3 regions of the Serratia proteamaculans genome follow, and region 1 is predicted to be linked to each of the others. Evidence: riboswitches for the same ligand, from Rfam matches in the RefSeq annotation. Region 1 holds a riboswitch; each other region holds the start of a gene.

Evidence for each region. Region 1 has a riboswitch for thiamine pyrophosphate ahead of thiB (thiamine ABC transporter substrate binding subunit). Riboswitches for the same ligand answer to the same signal wherever they lie in the genome.
Region 2: it holds a riboswitch for thiamine pyrophosphate, as region 1 does, so the genes downstream of both, QOT07_RS16270 (TenA family protein) here and thiB (thiamine ABC transporter substrate binding subunit) in region 1, are expected to answer to the same signal.
Region 3: it holds a riboswitch for thiamine pyrophosphate, as region 1 does, so the genes downstream of both, thiM (hydroxyethylthiazole kinase) here and thiB (thiamine ABC transporter substrate binding subunit) in region 1, are expected to answer to the same signal.

The regions. Positions count from the first base shown of each region.
Region 1 covers NZ_OX461105.1:734,371-740,404, forward strand. Annotated here, with positions in the region: gene ilvB (acetolactate synthase large subunit) at 1-1,098, opposite strand, end outside; gene ivbL (ilvB operon leader peptide IvbL) at 1,209-1,325, opposite strand; gene thiQ (thiamine ABC transporter ATP-binding protein ThiQ) at 1,414-2,118, opposite strand; gene thiP (thiamine/thiamine pyrophosphate ABC transporter permease ThiP) at 2,105-3,712, opposite strand; gene thiB (thiamine ABC transporter substrate binding subunit) at 3,688-4,674, opposite strand; TPP riboswitch at 4,733-4,839, opposite strand; gene sgrR (HTH-type transcriptional regulator SgrR) at 4,877-6,034, opposite strand, start outside.
Region 2 covers NZ_OX461105.1:3,477,407-3,483,440, forward strand. Annotated here, with positions in the region: gene QOT07_RS16250 (inositol monophosphatase family protein) at 1-614, shown strand, start outside; gene gap (type I glyceraldehyde-3-phosphate dehydrogenase) at 664-1,674, opposite strand; gene QOT07_RS16260 (GlxA family transcriptional regulator) at 1,754-2,728, opposite strand; gene QOT07_RS16265 (LLM class flavin-dependent oxidoreductase) at 2,806-3,828, opposite strand; TPP riboswitch at 4,009-4,111, shown strand; gene QOT07_RS16270 (TenA family protein) at 4,175-4,855, shown strand; gene QOT07_RS16275 (ABC transporter ATP-binding protein) at 4,852-5,607, shown strand; gene QOT07_RS16280 (ABC transporter permease) at 5,604-6,034, shown strand, end outside.
Region 3 covers NZ_OX461105.1:4,038,053-4,044,086, reverse strand. Annotated here, with positions in the region: gene QOT07_RS18835 (MFS transporter) at 1-146, shown strand, start outside; gene QOT07_RS18830 (GNAT family N-acetyltransferase) at 188-613, opposite strand; TPP riboswitch at 682-773, shown strand; gene thiM (hydroxyethylthiazole kinase) at 810-1,604, shown strand; gene thiD (bifunctional hydroxymethylpyrimidine kinase/phosphomethylpyrimidine kinase) at 1,601-2,401, shown strand; gene QOT07_RS18815 (inhibitor of vertebrate lysozyme family protein) at 2,488-2,946, shown strand; gene gutQ (arabinose-5-phosphate isomerase GutQ) at 3,020-3,991, opposite strand; gene srlR (glucitol operon DNA-binding transcriptional repressor SrlR) at 3,984-4,757, opposite strand; gene gutM (transcriptional regulator GutM) at 4,841-5,197, opposite strand; gene srlD (sorbitol-6-phosphate dehydrogenase) at 5,250-6,029, opposite strand.

The sequences.
Region 1 (6,034 bases):
GGCGTTCGGCATGCTGAACGGGAACTCGCGCTTCAGGCCGTTGACGGTTTCCAACCATTCGCTGCGCGGCTGCGCCTCAATCTGCGGCAGCAGCTGTTGCAGCACCTGGCCGACGTCGGCATGAATGGCAATGTTGGCCTGTTTCACCTTGCCCAGTTCGGCACGGTCGATATCCACGTGAATGATGCTGGCGTTCGGGCAGAACTGTTCGGTTTTGCCAATTGCCCGATCGTCAAAGCGTGCGCCCAGTACGATCAGCAGGTCGGCCTCTTGCAGAATGAAGTTGGTACTGCGCGCCGCGTGCATCCCCAGCATGCCCAGCGACAGCGGGTGCTGTACCGGCATGGCACCCAACGCCATCAGCGTCATGGTGGTCGGCAGGTTGGCGCGTTCCGCCAACTCAATCGCCTGTTGGTGAGCATTGGCGCAGATGATGCCGCCGCCCAGGTACAGCACCGGGCGCTTGGCCTGGTTGATCATCGCTGCGGCCTGCGCTACGGCAGTGGCCTCGAAGGTGGGGGCGGCGTCGGGAACGGCGATCGGCGGCAGTTCATCCCAATCGATCACCGCGGTTTGTACGTCCTTCGGTACGTCGATCCACACCGGGCCAGGACGGCCGGATTCGGCGATACGGAATGCGTCGCAGATCACCTGTGGCAGTTCACGGATATCGCGCACCAAATGGTTGTGCTTGGTGATAGGGATCGAGATGCCGTAGGTGTCTACTTCCTGAAAGGCATCGGTGCCGATCATCGAGGAGGGCACCTGGCCGGTGATGCACACCAGCGGAATGGAATCGAGCTTGGTGTCGGCGATGGCGGTCACCAGGTTGGTGGCGCCCGGCCCGCTGGAGGCGATGCACACCGCAGCTTTACCATTGGCGCGTGCCATGCCCTGCGCCATAAAGCCCGCGCCCTGTTCGTGGCGTGCCAGTACGTGATGAATGCGGGTGCTTTGGCTCAGTGCGTCATACAGCGGCAGCGCCGCGCCACCGGGAATGCCGGCGACGGTGGTGATGCCCTGACGTTCCAGCAGATGAACGATCAACTGTGCGCCGGTGAAGCGGTTGCCTTGCTGTGGCGTGCCCGAAATTGCCATGTTCCTATCCTTTCTCAAGGCCGGTTCGCTTTTCTGGGCAGGGGGCTGAAACTAAAAACCCCGCCCGGTTGCGCCGGCGGGGTTTGGGAATCGATGCGTTGATTCGGACCCTACGGCGCATTGCCGACGACCACCACCACACGCACGACGACCATCACCGCGGCTGGTAGCGCGGTAACTAGTAGGGTCGAAGTCAGCGAGGATGCGATCACAGGGAACCTTATCATCAGTAAAAAAAGTCAGGTTTTTATAAAACCACAGGCGAAAAATTCGCACAACAGGTTTATTTGCGCAGCATAAAAAACGCGCGGCAGATCACGGTTTGTGTGAAATGCCCAACACCCGGGCTTCCGGCGCACTGCCGTCCAGCAATGCCTGGGTTGGACCGTCGTAATATATGCGTCCATCGACCACCAACAGGGTACGTGGCGCGATGCGCGCGGCGTCATCCAGGTTGTGGGACACCATCAGCAGCGTCAGGTTGCGCTGGTCACACACCTCCCGCAGCAGGTGCAGCATCTCATTGCGTAACGCCGGATCGAGCGCCGAAAAGGGTTCGTCGAGCAGCAAGATGGGTCGCTGGCGGATCAGACAGCGCGCCAGGGCGGCACGCTGACGTTGGCCGCCGGAAAGCTGGGACGGCAGACGTGGCAGATGCTCTTCCAGCCCCACTTGCCGGGCAATCTGTGCCAACTGCTGCTTTTGCTGCTCATTCAGCCGCAGCCCCGGATCCAGCCCCAATCCGATGTTCTGCGCCACCGTCAGGTGGGCAAACAGGTTGTTTTCCTGAAACAGCATCGAGACCGGGCGTTTGGCCGGTGGCGTGGCGGTGTGAACGCTGCCGTTCAGCAGCAGCTTGCCGCTGGCGGCCGGCAGGAACCCGGCGATCAGGCTGAGCAGGGTGCTTTTGCCTGCGCCACTGGGGCCAAGCACCGCGACACGTTCGCCTGGCTCAATGCGCAGGTCAAAGCGCATCGGCAGGTGCTCATACAGGTAGGTCAGTTTTTCAAGCTCTATCATGGCGGCCCGGTAAGCGTTCGATCAGGGTAAACAGCAGGAAACACAACAGTAGCAACAACAGTGCGGTGACCGCGCCGTCATTACTGCGATAGGCGCCAATCTGCTGATACAGGTAGTAAGGCAGAGTGCGAAAGTGCTCGTTGCCAAACAGGGCCACCACGCCGAAATCGCCGATCGACAGCACGCAGGCAAAGGCCAGCGCCTGGGCCAGCGGGCGGCGCAACGCTTTCAGCTCGATAAGCCGCAGCCGCTGCCAGCCGTGGATATCCAGCGATAGACACAGTGGGTTGTAGCGTTCGGCCAGGTCGCGCATCGGGTTTTCCAGCACTTTCAGCGCGTAGGGCACCGCCATCAGTGCATTGGTGAGGATCACCAGTGCGTACGGCGACTGTGGCAGCCCGACGGTATCGCTCAGCAGCAGGAAGAAGCCGGTCGCCAACACGATGCCCGGCATCGCCAGGATCACCATGCCGCTCAGTTCCAGTGCATGGCCCCAGCGCAGGCTCTGTTGCAGCTTCAGCTCACGGCTGCTCCACAGCAGCATCATGGTCAGCACCACGCACAGTGCGCCGGCACCGAGAGCAATACGCAACGAGGTAAACAACGCCTGCCACAGCACCTGCTGTTGTAGCACGCTGACCAGAGTTTGGTTGGCACCGTCGGCAATCACCGCCAACAGCGGGGGTAACAGCAGTAGCAGGGCAGCGACGATCAGCAAAAAGTCGCTGACCCGGCGCCCCAGGCTGTCTTCCGGGTTACGCCAGACGTGGGCCTGGGTGTTGCCGACCGGCAAGGCCTGGCTCAAGCGCTGGCTGAGTACCACCAGCCCCAGGCAGCAGGCCAGTTGGATCAGCGCCAACAGCGCGGCGCGGCTGAGATCGTAGTCATAGCTGAGCGCCTGGTAGATCGCCAGTTCGATGGTGGTGGCCTGTGGCCCGCCACCCAGTGACAATACGGTGGCGAAGCTGGCAAAGCACAGCATAAAGATCAGTGCCCCGCTCGGCAGGATCTGGCGGCGTAGTGCCGGCCATTCGACAAAACGAAACTGTTGCCAGCCGCTCATGCCGAGTTGTGCTGCCAGTTGGCGCTGTTCGACCGGAATATTTTCCAGCGCCTGCAACAGCAGGCGGGTCGCCAGCGGCAGGTTGAAGAACATGTGGGCCAACAGGATGCCCTGCAGGCCATAAGGCGAGAAGCTGTAATCAATGCCTAACCAACCGCACAGCGCGGCCAGCCAGCCCTGTCGACCATAAACGCTGAGCAGGCCGAACACCGCCACCAACACCGGCAACACCAGCGTCATGGCGCACAGCCGCAGCAGTAATTGGCGTCCGGGGAAACGGCGGCGGTACAGCGCGCGCGCCAACAAAATGGCGGGCAGCACCGAGATCAGCGCGGACAGCAACGCCTGCCAGAAGGTGAAACGCACCACATGCCACAGATAGCTGTCCTGCCATAGACCTTGCCAGTCGCTTTCCGGCGCGTGCCGCCACAGAGAACCCATCGCCAGTGCGGCGATGGTCAGGATCAGACCGGCAGCCAGCAGCCCCGGCCATAGCCAGCGTGGGATCAGTGGCTGACGGCGGTTTGCCATGCCCGGATCCAGTTGCCGCGTTGTTTGGCCACTTCTTCAGCGCTGTATTGCAGCGCGGTCTGCGGGACGGTCATTTGCTCAAACCCGGTCGGCAGCTGGGTTTTGATCACCGGGTACATCCAGTTGCCGGTGGGAATACTGTTCTGGAACGCCGGGGTCACCATAAATTGCATAAAGCGTTCTGCCAGCTCGGGTTGTTTGCTGGCCTTGAGTTTGCCCGCCACTTCGACCTGCAGATAATGGCCTTCGCTAAAGTTAGCGGCGGCGTAGCTGTCTTTTTTCTCTTCGATCAGATGGTAGGCCGGGGAGGTGGTGTAGCTGAGCACCAGGTCACCTTCGCCTTTCAGGAACAGGCCGTAGGCTTCACTCCAGCCCTTGGTCACGGTGACGGTTTTCTTCGCCAGCTTTTGCCAGGCTTCGGGGGCCTTGTCGCCATAAACTTTCTGCATCCACAGCAGCAGGCCGAGGCCGGGGGTGCTGGTGCGCGGATCTTCGTAAATCACCTTCCAGTTCTGGTCACTGTCGACCAGCTCCTGCAGGCTTTTTGGCGGGTTCTTCAGCTTTTCTTTGTTGTAAACGAAGGCAAAGTAGCCGTAGTCATAAGGCACAAAGGTTTTATCCTGCCAGCCGCCGGGGACGCTCAACTTCGCGCTGTCGACGTCGCTTGGCGCGAATAAACCGGTTTGTTGCGCAGCCTGCAGCAGGTTGTTGTCCAGCCCCAGCACGACGTCGGCGGCGCTGTTTTTCCCTTCCATGCGCAGGCGGTTAAGCAGCGAAACGCCGTCTTCCAGCGCGACGAACTTCAGCTCACAGTCACACTGGGCCTCAAAGGCTTTTTTGACCGCCGGACCCGGGCCCCAGTCGGCAGCGAACGAATCATAGGTGTAGACCGTCAGCGTGGGTTTGGCGAACACCGGTGCGGCGCACAACAACAGTAATAAGGGCAGGCTTTTCTTGACCACTTTGCACTCCTGAAAATTTAGGGGGGCAAGGGTATCTGAGGGGGCGATCGGCTGCTGCCTGTTCGCTGGGCTCAAATCCCTCCGCCGGTATTGACCGGATCAGGTTCGACGGGTTTGTTCTCAGCAAATTCGGCACGCCGCCGTTTTGCACCCCGTTGAGACGGCGCCATTGTAAAGACTAACGGGCGCCGGTGAAAGGCGCTTATGCTTCCGGCGGCGCAAACCAGGCGGATTTAAAATCAAACCAGCCGAGGGTGTTCATCCGCACGCCGCGCATGCTGCGTTGGCCGTGCAGTTGCAACCAGTGGTGGAACAACGGGTGTAACTGATGATTGCTGACCAGGCGTTGGCAAAAATCGGCCAGCGGCAAGGCATTGGCACGCCACAGTGCGGCATCCGTAGCGAGGTCTTCATTCATGCAGTGCTGCATCAGCGGCAGTTCATACAGGGTAGCGAACAGCGAGAACTCCAGCGGCAGATAGAAGTTGGCGCTACCGAGCCATAAATCGCTACTGGCTTCGCCTTTATGCCAGGTGTCGTAATCCACAACCTGGATCTTCAGCTTGATGCCCTGCTGCGCCAACAGGGGTTCGATCGCCTGTTGAATGGCGTGGAATTCCGAATGCTCGCTGTAGTAGGTCAGCGTCAGTTCGGTCAGCCCGGCCGGTTTGGGCTGCTGCGCCAGCGTGCGGTTGTGGTGCCAGCGCGGCAGAAGACCGTAGGCCGGTGACCAATAGCGCTGATAGACCGGGCCGGCATTGCTCAGCAGCGAAATGGGGTTGATCAACTCGCATAGCCAGCTGCGAATAGCCGGATCGGCCGCCAGCGGCGAACGCTGGTCGAACAGCAGGAAATAGCAGCCTTCTTCCAACCGGCTTTCCAGCTCATTTTTGCCGGTATCGTCCGCCTGCAGTTGGACGCCGGAATGCACCAGTTCCTCAGTCACTTCCGGCAACACCCAGATATTCACTTCATCGATCAGCGCGCGGTAACCAAAGTAATCGTCAAAAGCGTGAATTTTCATCTGGCTGCGGTGGTTGCGCACTACGCTATACGGCCCGGTGCCCACCGGGTGGCGTGAGAATTCCGGCAGGCTCTGCCATTCGCGCGGCAGGATCATCGCGGGCACGCTGCCCAGCAGCCACGGCAGCCAGTAATCGGGACTGTGCAGATGGACGTCGATCACATAAGGCGTCGGTGAAGTCACTCGTTCAATATGGGAAAACAACGGCTGTGGGATCAAGCGGGTAAGCGAACTGATGACATCCTCCATTTCCAGCTCGCGGCCATGGTGAAAATGAATCGCCGGGCGCAGATAAAAACGCCAGTGCTGTGGAGTTAATGGCTGCCAGTGATGCGA
Region 2 (6,034 bases), 2.7 Mb from region 1:
AGATAGCCCGCCAGTTCCCGGACGACGGCTTTCTGGGAGAAGAATTTGGCCTGCAGCCTGGTGATTCTGGCTACACCTGGGTGGTAGACCCGATCGACGGCACCAGCCCCTTTGTTAACGGTATGCCGAACTGGTGCGTGTCGATTGCGGTGATCCATCAGGGTGAGCCGGTGATCGGGGTGATCGTCGCCCCCTGCCAGCAGGAATGTTTTGTCGCGGCGCGCGGCGCGGGTGCTACCCTCAACGGTAAAACGCTGCAGGTGGACCCACAGCGCACCATGCAAAACCACGTCACCGGCTTTGGTGCCAACAGCTATGTGACACCGGAACGCGTTGGGGAAATCGCTGCCCAGATCACCGCTGTCGGCGGCAATTTCTTCCGTAACGGTTCCGGCGCCATGATGTTAGCCTGGGTGGCCGCAGGACGATTGGTGGGTTATTACGAACCTTATATGCATGCCTGGGATTGTCTGGCGGGTTACTGCCTGGTCAACGAAGCCGGTGGCTGGACCCATGCATTTAACACCGAAGGGGAACATTTGCTGCACGGCGGGCCGGTGCTGGCGGTCGCGCCAGGGGCCAAACAAGATTTAATGCGCATCGCGCAGCTGTAAATTGGCTGGATTTCAACATCGGGGCGCAGCCTGCAGCGCCCCTACTCGTCTATAACCCGCGTTTATCCATCAATACCGCCAGATCCACCAGCCGGTTAGAGAAGCCCCACTCGTTATCATACCAGGCCAGGATCTTGACCAGCTTGCCGCCAATGACCAGCGTGGAAAGCCCATCAATCACGGAAGAGCGTGGATCGCCTCTGTAGTCGCTAGACACCAACGGCTCATCGCTGTAGCCAAGAATATCCTTGAGAGGGCCGGATTCGGCTGCCTGGCGGAAAGCGGCGTTGATCTCTTCCACCGTCACCTCACGTTTCAGCGTGACCGTCAGGTCAACAATAGACACCACCGGTACCGGCACCCGCAGCGAGTAACCGGTCAGACGGCCCTCCAGCTCCGGGATCACCTTGCCGAGCGCTTTGGCCGCGCCGCTGGAATAAGGCACAATCGACTCTGCTGCGGCGCGGGCACCGCGTAAGTCTTTTTCCGGTTGGTCATGCAATGCCTGACTGTTGGTGTAAGCATGGGTGGTATTCATCAGGCCGTATTCAATGCCGAAAGCCTGATGCAATACCTGAGCGGCGGGTGCCAGACCGTTAGTGGTGCAGCTGCCGTTACTGACGACAAAATGTTTGGCCGGATCGTATTGCTGATGGTTAACACCCAGCACCAGGGTAATGTCGTCGCCTTTGGCCGGTGCCGAGATAATGACTCGCTTGGCTCCGCCTTTCGTGATGTGCACTTCAGCCTTGGCTTTGTCGGTAAAGAAACCCGTCGCCTCAATCACCACCTCGACACCCACGCTGCTCCATGGGATGGCCGCCGGATCTCTTTCGGAGAATACATGAATCGGACGACCATCGAGCAGCAACTGGTTTTCACCGGCTTCAACCTGGGCGGCCAGAGTGCCCGAAAGCGAATCGTATTTGAGCAGGTGCGCCAGGGTTTTGCTGTCGGTCAAATCGTTAATCGCCACGACTTCAAAGTCATCGCGACCTAATGCCGCACGCAAAACATTCCTGCCGATCCTGCCGAATCCATTAATGCCTACTTTGACCATGATCTACTCCTTCGTTATTGGCTCTGCTGCCAATTTAAGCCTGAGGGATGTGTGTCGTAAATGACGTTTACAGATCAATTTAGGCCAAAGTACGTGCATGAAAACGTTCGCGGTACTCGGTCGGGGTCAGCTGCAAATGCCGTTCGAAGACACGCCGCAGATTGAGGCTATTGCCGAAACCGCTGGTGAGGGCAATTTGCTCAATGCCTGCCGAGCTCTGTTCCAGACGCTGTCGGGCGCTGTACAAACGCCCTTCTTCGACAAATTTGGCCGGAGGAATACCGGCCTCACGCGTGAACACGCGGGTAAAGTTGCGTGGGCTCATGGCAACCCGTTCGGCCAGTTTCTCGACGGAAAGATCTTCCGCCAGATTTTCCAGGATCCAGCACTGGAGATCGCGGATTGGGCCGGGGGTTTTAGCCTGATTTAACGGGTAACGGCTGAACTGCGCCTGCCCGCCGGGCCGACGCAAAAACATCACCAGGTCCTGCGCCACTTCGCGGGCCTGAGTAAAACCGTAATCGTCTTCCACCAGCGCCAGCGTCAGATCGAACCCGGAGCTGACGCCGCCGGAGGTCCAGACACTGCCGTCCTGCACATAGATCGGCCCATTTTCGACCAGCACTTTGGGGAAACGAGATTGCAAGGTGTCCAGCAACCGCCAGTGCGTGGTGGCACGACGGCCATCCAGCAACCCGGCTTCAGCAAGCAACAAGGCCCCGCCACAAACGGAGGCAATTCGGCGCGCTTTGGGTGCGGCACGACGTAGCCAATCCACCACAAAAGCACTTTCTTCCTCGGTCGCCCCTTTGCCGGTGACGATGATGGTGTCACGCGCTTGTTCTGGATCCAGATCGCAAAGGCGATGGTCGGCCAATAGGTTCAAGCCGGAGGACCCATGCACCACGCGGTGAGACTGGGTAGTGACTATCGCTATCTGGTAGAGCGGCGCGTCATCAGGCCTCAAGCGGTTGGCTTGCATCAGGATGTCGGCGATCCCCGCCGACTCAAACAACATGCCCCCTTCAGGGACGATAATCAGAAATGTATGCATGTCGTTAAAATACAAATTGAGCAAAATAAGTCAAGCCCGCCGCAGAAACCTCAGGCGGGCTTTTGGCTATGACCTAATTAGCGCCAGTCCAGCGCAGGGGCGATATGGGTCAGGATCGACTCAATCACATGGGCGTTATAATCAACACCCAGCTGGTTTGGCACGGTCAGCAGCAAGGTGTCCGCCTCGGCAATTGCTTCGTCCTGCGCCAGTTGTTTGATCAACAGCTCCGGCTCGGCGGCATAGCTGCGGCCGAATATCGCCCGGGTCTGATCGCCGATATACCCCACCTGATCGCCGTCTTGCCCGCTATTGCCAAAATAGTTGCGATCCCGCTGGTCCATCAACGCAAAGATGCTGCGGCTGACCGACACGCGGGGTTCCCGTTTATGCCCGGCGACCTTCCAGGCTTCGCGATACGCGCGGATCTGCTTCGCTTGCTGCACGTGGAACGGTTCGCCGGTTTCGTCGTTTTTCAGCGTTGAGCTTTGCAGGTTCATCCCCAACTTCGCCGCCCAAACGGCCGTAGCGTCTGAGCTGGCGCCCCACCAGATGCGATCCCGCAGTCCGGCGGAGAAAGGCTCCACCCGCAGCAAGCCCGGTGGATTCGGGAACATCGGCTGCGGGCTAGGTTCGGCGAACCCTTCGCCACGCAACGCATCAAGCAGCACTTCGGTGTGGCGGCGCGCCATATCGGCTTCGGTCTCGCCTTCGGCCGGGGTATAGCCAAAGTAACGCCAGCCATCAATCACCTGCTCGGGAGAGCCGCGACTGATGCCAAGCTGCAAGCGCCCGCCTGAAATCAGGTCGGCGGCGCCGGCGTCTTCCACCATATACAGCGGGTTTTCATAACGCATGTCGATCACGCCGGTGCCGATCTCAATGCGCTGGGTTTTGGCACCGATGGCGGCCAACAGCGGAAATGGCGAACCAAGTTGGCGCGCGAAGTGGTGTACGCGGAAATAGGCCCCGTCCGCCCCCAGCTCTTCTGCCGCGACGGCAAGATCGATGGATTGCAACAGTGCATCGCCAACCGAGCGGGTGCCCGACTGCGACGAAGGCGTCCAGTGACCAAAAGAGAGAAATCCAATTTTCTTCATGGGTAGTGTCCTTAGAGTGAATTATGACCGGAATACAGTGACAAACATGCCCCCCTGCAAGCCAGAAAAATTGTATTGGACCGCACTAAACGAACCGTTTTCGGCTAGGAAAAACCTTAACGCCGGGTGCCCGTGGCCGCCGCACGGGCATTGTAATCAAAAAGTAAATATCGTATAACAGGCTCCTCCGAGGGGTGTCCTGTCAAGGGCTGAGATGGCGTAAGCCGAACCCTTTGAACCTGATCTGGGTCATGCCAGCGAAGGGACGGGTCGGCAATAACACCATCAGTTATTGCCCGTTCTTACCTCAGCACGCCCGGATCTCCACTTAATTTTTGGAGGTCCCATGTTTACCCCCCAATTCGACGACGGTCTTTACGGACGGCTACGCCAACAGGCCGGTAGCCACTGGCAGGACTATGTCGCTCATCCCTTTATTCAGCAACTGGCCGCCGGTACCTTGCCGGAACCCGCTTTCCGTCGCTACCTGACCCAGGATTATCTGTTTCTGATCCACTTTGCCCGCGCCTACGCGCTGCTGGTCAGCAAGCTGCGCACCCTGCCGGAGATGCGCGCAGCCACCGCCTCGCTCAATGCGATTGTCGCCGAACTGCCTTTGCATCTGGCCTACTGCGCCGACTGGGGGCTGAGCGAGCCGCAGATTGCCGCCGAACCCGAGGCAGCGGAAACCCTCAACTACACCCGCTATGTGCTCGATATCGGCCACGCCGGTGATGCTCTGGATCTGCTGGCGGCCCTGCTGCCCTGTGTCGCCGGCTATGCCGAGATTGGCCTGCGCCTGCTCAACGACCCCGCCACGGTGATGGAAGCTAATCCTTATGCCTCGTGGATCCGCAACTATGGCGATCCGGCCTATCTGGCCGGGGTGCAGGCCGCGCTCGACCTGCTGGAAAACGTTGGCCGCCAGCGTGGGGCTGAGAGCCGCCTGGCCGAGCTGTCGGTGATTTTCACCACCGCCACCCGGCTGGAATCCGCCTTCTGGCAAATGGGGCTGAATGCCCAATGAGTATAGGCAATGCGCAGCACGATGGCGTCCGGCCGGGTATTCAGGTGCGGGATTTAACCCTGCGCTTTGGTCAGCAGGTGATTTTCGACCGGCTTAGTTTTGATATCGCAGGCGGCAGCTTTGTCGCCCTGCTCGGTGCCAGCGGGGCGGGGAAAACCAGCCTGTTAAAGATTATTGCCGGGCTGGCGAAACCCACTTCCGGTACGGTCATCGGCAGCGATGGCCAGCCGATTGCCGGGCGCATCGCCTATATGGGGCAAAAAGATTTGCTCTATCCGTGGCTGACCATTGACCAGAACATTAGCCTCGGCGCGCGGCTACGCGGTGAAAAGGCCGATCGCCCCTGGGCGGAGCACCTGCTGGAACGCGTGGGGCTGAGTGGTTATGGCAACACTCTGCCTGCCGCGCTGTCCGGTGGCATGCGCCAGCGCGCCGCCATCGCCCGTACCCTGTATGAACGCCAGCCGATTGTGCTGATGGATGAACCCTTTTCGGCGCTGGACACCATAACCCGCGCCATGATCCAGACGCTGGCCGCCGACCTGCTGGCGCAGCATACCGTGTTGCTGATTACCCATGACCCGATGGAGGCCTGCCGCCTTAGTCATCGCCTGCTGGTGCTGTCCCGCCACCCCGCCGGTATCGACGATAGCCATATTATCGAAGGTCTGCCGCCGCGCGCACCGGACGATCCTCAACTGCTGAAAAGCCAGAGTGAGTTACTGCTGCAACTGGTGAGGGCCGCCGGATGACACCGCAGGTAGAAAGCCGCCTGTCACGGATGCGCCGCAGCCTGACGGTGTTTGCCGGCCTGTTACTGCTGTGGGGGCTGGTCACTTTGGGCGATATTCCCGCCTTTTTGCTGCCGTCCCCCTCTGCGGTAGCGCAGGCGCTGTGGAATGACCGGGCCTACCTCGCTTATCACACGCTGATCACCGCCGCCGAGATCGCCTGCGGCCTGCTGGCCGGGGTGTTACTCGGTGCCGTGCTGGCGCTGTGCATGATTTATTCCCCACGGCTACAACGCTGGCTGATGCCCCTGGTGCTGACCAGCCAGGCGATACCGGTGTTTGCGCTGGCCCCCCTGCTGGTGCTGTGGTTTGGCTTTGGCATGAGCGCCAAGGTGGTGATGGCGGTGCTGGTGATCTTCTTCCCGGTCACCTCGGCCTTCTTCGATGG
Region 3 (6,034 bases), 3.3 Mb from region 1:
TCGATGCTTTCCCCGGGCTAACCGGCTACAAGATTGTCTTCGGCCTGATGGGCATGTTTGCCTGCGCCGGGATCATCGTGTCGGGGCTGTTGGTCAGAAATATCCGCGCACGCGGCAAATTGACCCCGGCGGTTTCTGCCGCCTGAGTTGGGGACTATGGATGGGCACGGTACAACACGCCGTGCCCTTACTTGGTCGGCGAGTGCATCAGGTAATAGTCTTCCGCGCCGTCATTGCCGGTGGTGATCGTCCGCCAGCCGTGTTTATGGTAAAACGCCAGCGCCTTCTCATTCTTGACCAGACATTTCAGCGAGCCGGTGGCGGTAAACGTCTGCTCCGCTGCCTGCAACAGCGCGCTGCCGACGCCCAGGGGCGGCAGGTGAGGGTCGACATACAGATTGTGAATAAAGTTATCCTGACGATAAATCGAGACAAACCCCAGTCGCTTCCCTTTTTCTTCCGCCACCCAAATATCCTCGCCCAGTGTCGAACGATCGAAATCTTCCAGTCGGTAATCTTCGGTATCACGCCAGGGGAACGCCGCTTTGCGCGATGCCAGATACAGGGTGCGCAGGAACGGACGGTCGGCCTCCTGGTATTTTCTTATTTGCATGGCGTCTCCTTTTTATTTTTTGACACTATAGCGCGATTGACCTCACCGGCGGCAACCCCAATAATGGCCGTCTTGACTCGGGGTGCCTCTAGGGGCTGAGATTTTACCCGTATTACCTGATCTGGATTATGCCAGCGTAGGGAAGTCTCGGTGCCCCCACCGGTACCCGCCTTCTTGAACGCCGGTTGGGAGGAATATGTTCGCTCGACCTGATGCTTTACCCGGCGCTCACGCCGCGGCTTGTTTGACCCAATTTAAACGCCAACCCCCCTTGATTCATTGCCTGACCAACGAAGTGGTGCAGGAACTGACGGCTAACGTGTTGCTGGCGCTCGGCGCTTCCCCGGCGATGGTGGTGGAACCGACCGAAGCGGCGCAGTTCAGCCGGCTGGCGGATGCTTTGCTGGTTAATATCGGCACCCTCAATGCCTCGCGGGCCGAATCCATGCTGGCCGCGGTAGAGGCTGCCAATGCGGCGGGCACCCCCTGGACGCTGGATCCGGTCGCCGTTGGCGGGCTGGTGTACCGCACTGCATTTGCCCAGCGTTTGCTGGGGGAAAAGCCGGCGGCAATTCGCGGCAATGCCTCTGAGATCATGGCGCTGAGTGGCATGCAGGCGAACGGTCGCGGCGTCGACAGCGCTGACGATTCACTGGCGGCGTTACCGGCGGCGCGTGAACTGGCGCGGCTCAGCGGGGCGATAGTAGCAGTGACCGGCGTGGTGGATTATATCACCGACGGCCAGCGTGACTGGGCGGTCGCCGGAGGGGACGTGCTGATGACGCGAGTGGTGGGCACCGGTTGTGCGCTTTCGGCGGTGGTGGCGGCATTTTGCAGCCTGCCGGGCGATCGACTGGACAACGTTGCCACCGCCTGCCGGGTGATGTCGCTTTGCGGTGAGCGGGCCACGCGCCGTGCCGCCGGGCCGGGCAGTTTTACCCCGGCATTTCTCGATGCCCTATATCAACTGCGCCCGGAGGACCTGCAATGAAACGGATTAACGCGTTGACCATCGCCGGGACCGATCCGAGCGGCGGGGCCGGTATCCAGGCCGACCTGAAAGCTTTCTCTGCGCTGGGGGCCTATGGCGCCTCCGTGATCACCGCGCTGGTGGCACAAAACACCCGCGGCGTGCAGTCGGTGTATAACATCGAACCGGCCTTTGTCGCCGCTCAACTTGATTCCGTGTTCAGCGATCTGCGTATCGACAGCACCAAGATTGGTATGCTGGCCAACGCCGACATTGTGCAGGCGGTGGCGGAGCGTTTACGTCACTATCAGCCGTCGTTTGTGGTGCTGGATACGGTGATGCTGGCGAAAAGCGGTGATCCTTTGCTGGCACCGGAGGCGGTGGAGTCGATTCGCCGCGAGCTGTTGCCGCTGGTGTCGATCATCACGCCGAACCTGCCGGAAGCGGCGGCCCTGCTGGAATGTGCCCCGGCGGAAAACGAAAGCCAGATGCGTGAACAGGGACGGGCACTGTTGGCGATGGGCTGCCAGGCGGTACTGATGAAGGGCGGCCATCTGAGTGAAAGTGAAAGCCCGGACTGGCTGTTCAGTGTGGGGCAGGAGCAACGCTTTACTGCACCGCGCGTAGCGACCCGCCATACGCACGGCACCGGCTGCACGCTGTCTGCCGCATTGGCCGCGCTGCGTCCGCGCCACGACGACTGGGCAGGTACGGTCGCTGCCGCCAAGGATTATCTGCAAAAAGCCTTGCAGCAGGCCGATACGCTGGAAGTGGGGCACGGCATCGGGCCGGTGCATCATTTTCACGCCTGGTGGTGAGTCAACTTTTTAGCCGTGCTGTGGTCTGACTAGATTCAGGCCCGGTTTTGGCCGGGTGCGATCGAATTCAATCAAGGGAGAAGGGCATGACAGGACAAAACGCACTTCGCGGCGCCATCTTCGGCGCGTTACTCAGCTTCAGCGTGGGCAGCTTCGCCCAACAGATTGTCACCACTTCGGACGTGATCCAGCAGCCGGGTTATCAGGCCAGTTGGCAGAACATGGTGAAGGGGCAGGCCCGTTTGCCGGGCTGGGCGCGCAAAGGGGTAGGGACGTCAACCCCGGCGCAAAGCCTGAGCTGGAAGGGCCAGGATTATTTGGTGGGCAATGTGTGCAAGCCCCATGACTGTGCCAACAACTTTATGATGGTGGCGTTTAAAGAAGACAAGTCGCAGGCCTGGGCGGTGCGCGTTGAAGTGGCGAATAAGCCGGAAGCGGTTGATCATCCGAAGAAATACGCCAAATACCAATGGTTGGGCAAGCCGGATGAGGACATGAAGGCGCTGCTGAAACAACAGTTCGAGAATAATCCGGACTGGAAATAAGCGGACTTTAGCGTCGTACGTATCCCCTCACCCAAAGGAGAGGGGACAAACGGGCAAGCATTAGTTAATGCGGTCAGCCGATACCGGCCTGATGCAGGTCGTGCAGGTTGATCGCGCCCACCAGTACGCCATCCAGATTGACCACCGGCGCGGCGCTAATGTGCTGTTCGTGCAACGCTTCCAGTGCTTCTCCGGCGCGCCATTGTTCCGGCAAACGGTAGCCGGGCCGGGTGATCGCCGGGCTTAATGCATCCTGCAGGCTATTGCCTTTCACCAGCCAGCGGCGCAGGTCGCCGTCGGTAAACACCCCCACCACTTTCTGCTGTGCGTCACACACCGGCACTAACCCCAGCCCGGTGCGACTCAGTTCGAGCATCGCTTCCATCACGTTGGCATTTTCACTGACCTGCGGCAGGCGATCGCCCGTGCGCATCAGGTGATGTACCCGGTTCAGCAGGCGTGCGCCCAGGCTGCCGCCCGGATGCGAGCGGGCAAAGTCTTCGGCGTTGAAACCGCGTTGACGCATCAGCGCCATTGCCAGTGCGTCGCCCATCATCAGCGTATTGACCGCACTGGAGGTCGGTGCTAGCCCCATCGGGCAAGCCTCACGCTCAACGCTGATGTCCAGCATGCAGGCCGCCGCCTGTGCCAGCGGTGACTCTTTGCCACCGGTAATAGCGATCACCGGGATGTTATTCTCCGCCAGTAGCGGCAGGATCAGATCCAGTTCTTTGGCGCGGCCGGAGTAGGAGATAAACACCACCACGTCGTCGGCACCGATCATGCCGAGATCGCCGTGCAGTGCCTCCGCCGGGTGGACGAAGAAGGACGGGGTGCCGGTACTGGCCAGCGAGGCGGCAATTTTTTTACCAATATGACCGGATTTACCGATGCCGGAAATCACCGCCTTGCCGCGACAGTTCAGCAGCAGTTCGCAGGCGCAGACGAAGTTGTCGTCCAGTCGCGCCAGCAGGCGTTGTGCTTCGGTCAACTCAATTTCCAGCGTTTCGCGGGCAAAGGCCAGCAGGGCAGCGGCGTTACTCATCAAAATCTCCTACCAGAATGATATTGATCCCTTTCGCTTGTAGCGCGGCGAGGTAATCCGGGTTGATGTTTTTATCGGTGATCAGCGTGTCTACGGCGCTCAGGTCGCAGACCACGTTCGGGCTTTTGCGGCCAAATTTTGACGAATCCACCAGCAGGATAATACGGCTGGCGGCTTCACACATCGCCTTGCTGACGTTATGCACTTCGTTAAAGGTGGTGACACCGGCGTTAAGATCCACGCCGTCCGCACCGATAAACAGCTTGTCGAAGCTGAACTGCTGGAAAGCCGATTCGGCCAGGCTGCCGTGGAAGGACGCCGATTTTTTGCGGTAAGTGCCGCCGGGCATCAGGATGGTCTGGTCGTTATCCAGCTCCACCAGCGCATTAACGATATGCAGGCTGTTGGTCATCACCGTGATGTTATTGAACTGCGCCAGATGCGGCACCATTTGCAGCACCGTGCTGCCGGCATCGAAAATCAGCGAGTCGCCGTCGTTGATCAGCTTAATGGCGGCGTAGGCGATCTGACGTTTCTTTTCGGTATTGATGTGAGTTTTGCGGTCGATGGGCTGGTCGCCATCGTCGCGGCTGAGCACCACGCCGCCGTAGGTGCGGATCACCTCGCCTTCGTCTTCCAGCAGGGTAAGATCTTTACGAATGGTGGTGCCGGTGGTGGCGAAATGTGCCGCCAGGGCATCCACTGCCGTTTTGCCATGTCGCTGCAGATATTCAAGGATAGCGGCCTGTCGCTGCTTTGGTTTCATAGCCCGTCCTGTTCACAAGAGTTGAGCATTTCCCTTCAGTGAATAATTCAACATGAAAGGTAATGTCTTTTAATGTGAAAATATCATGATTTAGGGGCAATCGCTAACGATAGTGCAGTCTGGCATGCGCGATCCTCGGGGAAGATCACATCCGGGCGCAGATCCCGCTGGTGCAGGCCATGCAGCCGGGCGATCGACCGGGGTTGGGCAAAAATGGTCAGGCCGCGCATCAACATGCTACCGCAGACCCGTTGTTCGGTGTCGAAGGCCAACGCCAGCACCACCCGTGGCCGGAAGCGCCCGCCAGAACGTCCGACACCGACGCGGCCCAGTTGGCACAGGCCGTCGAAGGCACGGTTGAAACGCTGGAGCTGCCACCAACCGAGCGCGATTTGCAGCAGCCAGGCCAGTACGGCGAAGATGATCAATGCCTGGGTCATAGTGTCTCCTGTTTATTTTCCCTCTCCAGACGGAGAGGGAGGCGTAACCCAATCAGAACATTACCTGACCGCCGGTGATGTTAATCGACTGGCCCGTGCAATAAGACGCTTTATCGCTGGCGTAAAACAGCAGGGTATTCAGCACGTCCTGGTAATCACAACCGCGTTTCAACGGCACCTTATCGGTGTAATATTTTTCAACTTCATCCGGCGCAATCCCCAGTTTTTGTGCGTACTGCGGCAGCAGTGACTGGAACATGGGCGACTTCAGCAGGTTACCGAGCATCAGCGAATGCACGGTAATGCCGTATTCCGCCAGATCGAGCGCCAGTGACTGGGTCAGCCCGACCCCGCCGAACTTGGCGGCGCTGTAACCCGAGTTGTGCTTGCTCCCGACCTTGCCGGACTTGGAGTTGATCTGAATGATGCGCCCGGCAACGCCGTCGCGGATCATCAGGCGGGAAAACTCGCGGGCGCAGAGGAAATAGCCCACCAGATTGACCTGCAACGAACGATCGAAATCCCCTAACGGAAAATCGGTGATCGGCGCGGCCTTGGCGATACCGGCGCTGTACACCAGCAGATTGGCCTGGCCAAATTGGCTATCCACTGCCGCCGCCAGGGCAATGACGCTCTGTTCATTGGTGGCATCGGCCTGGAAACCCTGTGCGCAGCCTGCGCCGTATTGGTCGTTAATCTGCTGCGCCACCTGTCGGGCGTTATCCGCGTTTAAATCGGCTACCGCTACGCGGTAACCCGCCTGCGCCAGTCCCAGGCACAAAAATGCACCTAATGTTTGGCCTCCGCCAATCACTACAGCTACTTCAGACATGGTCT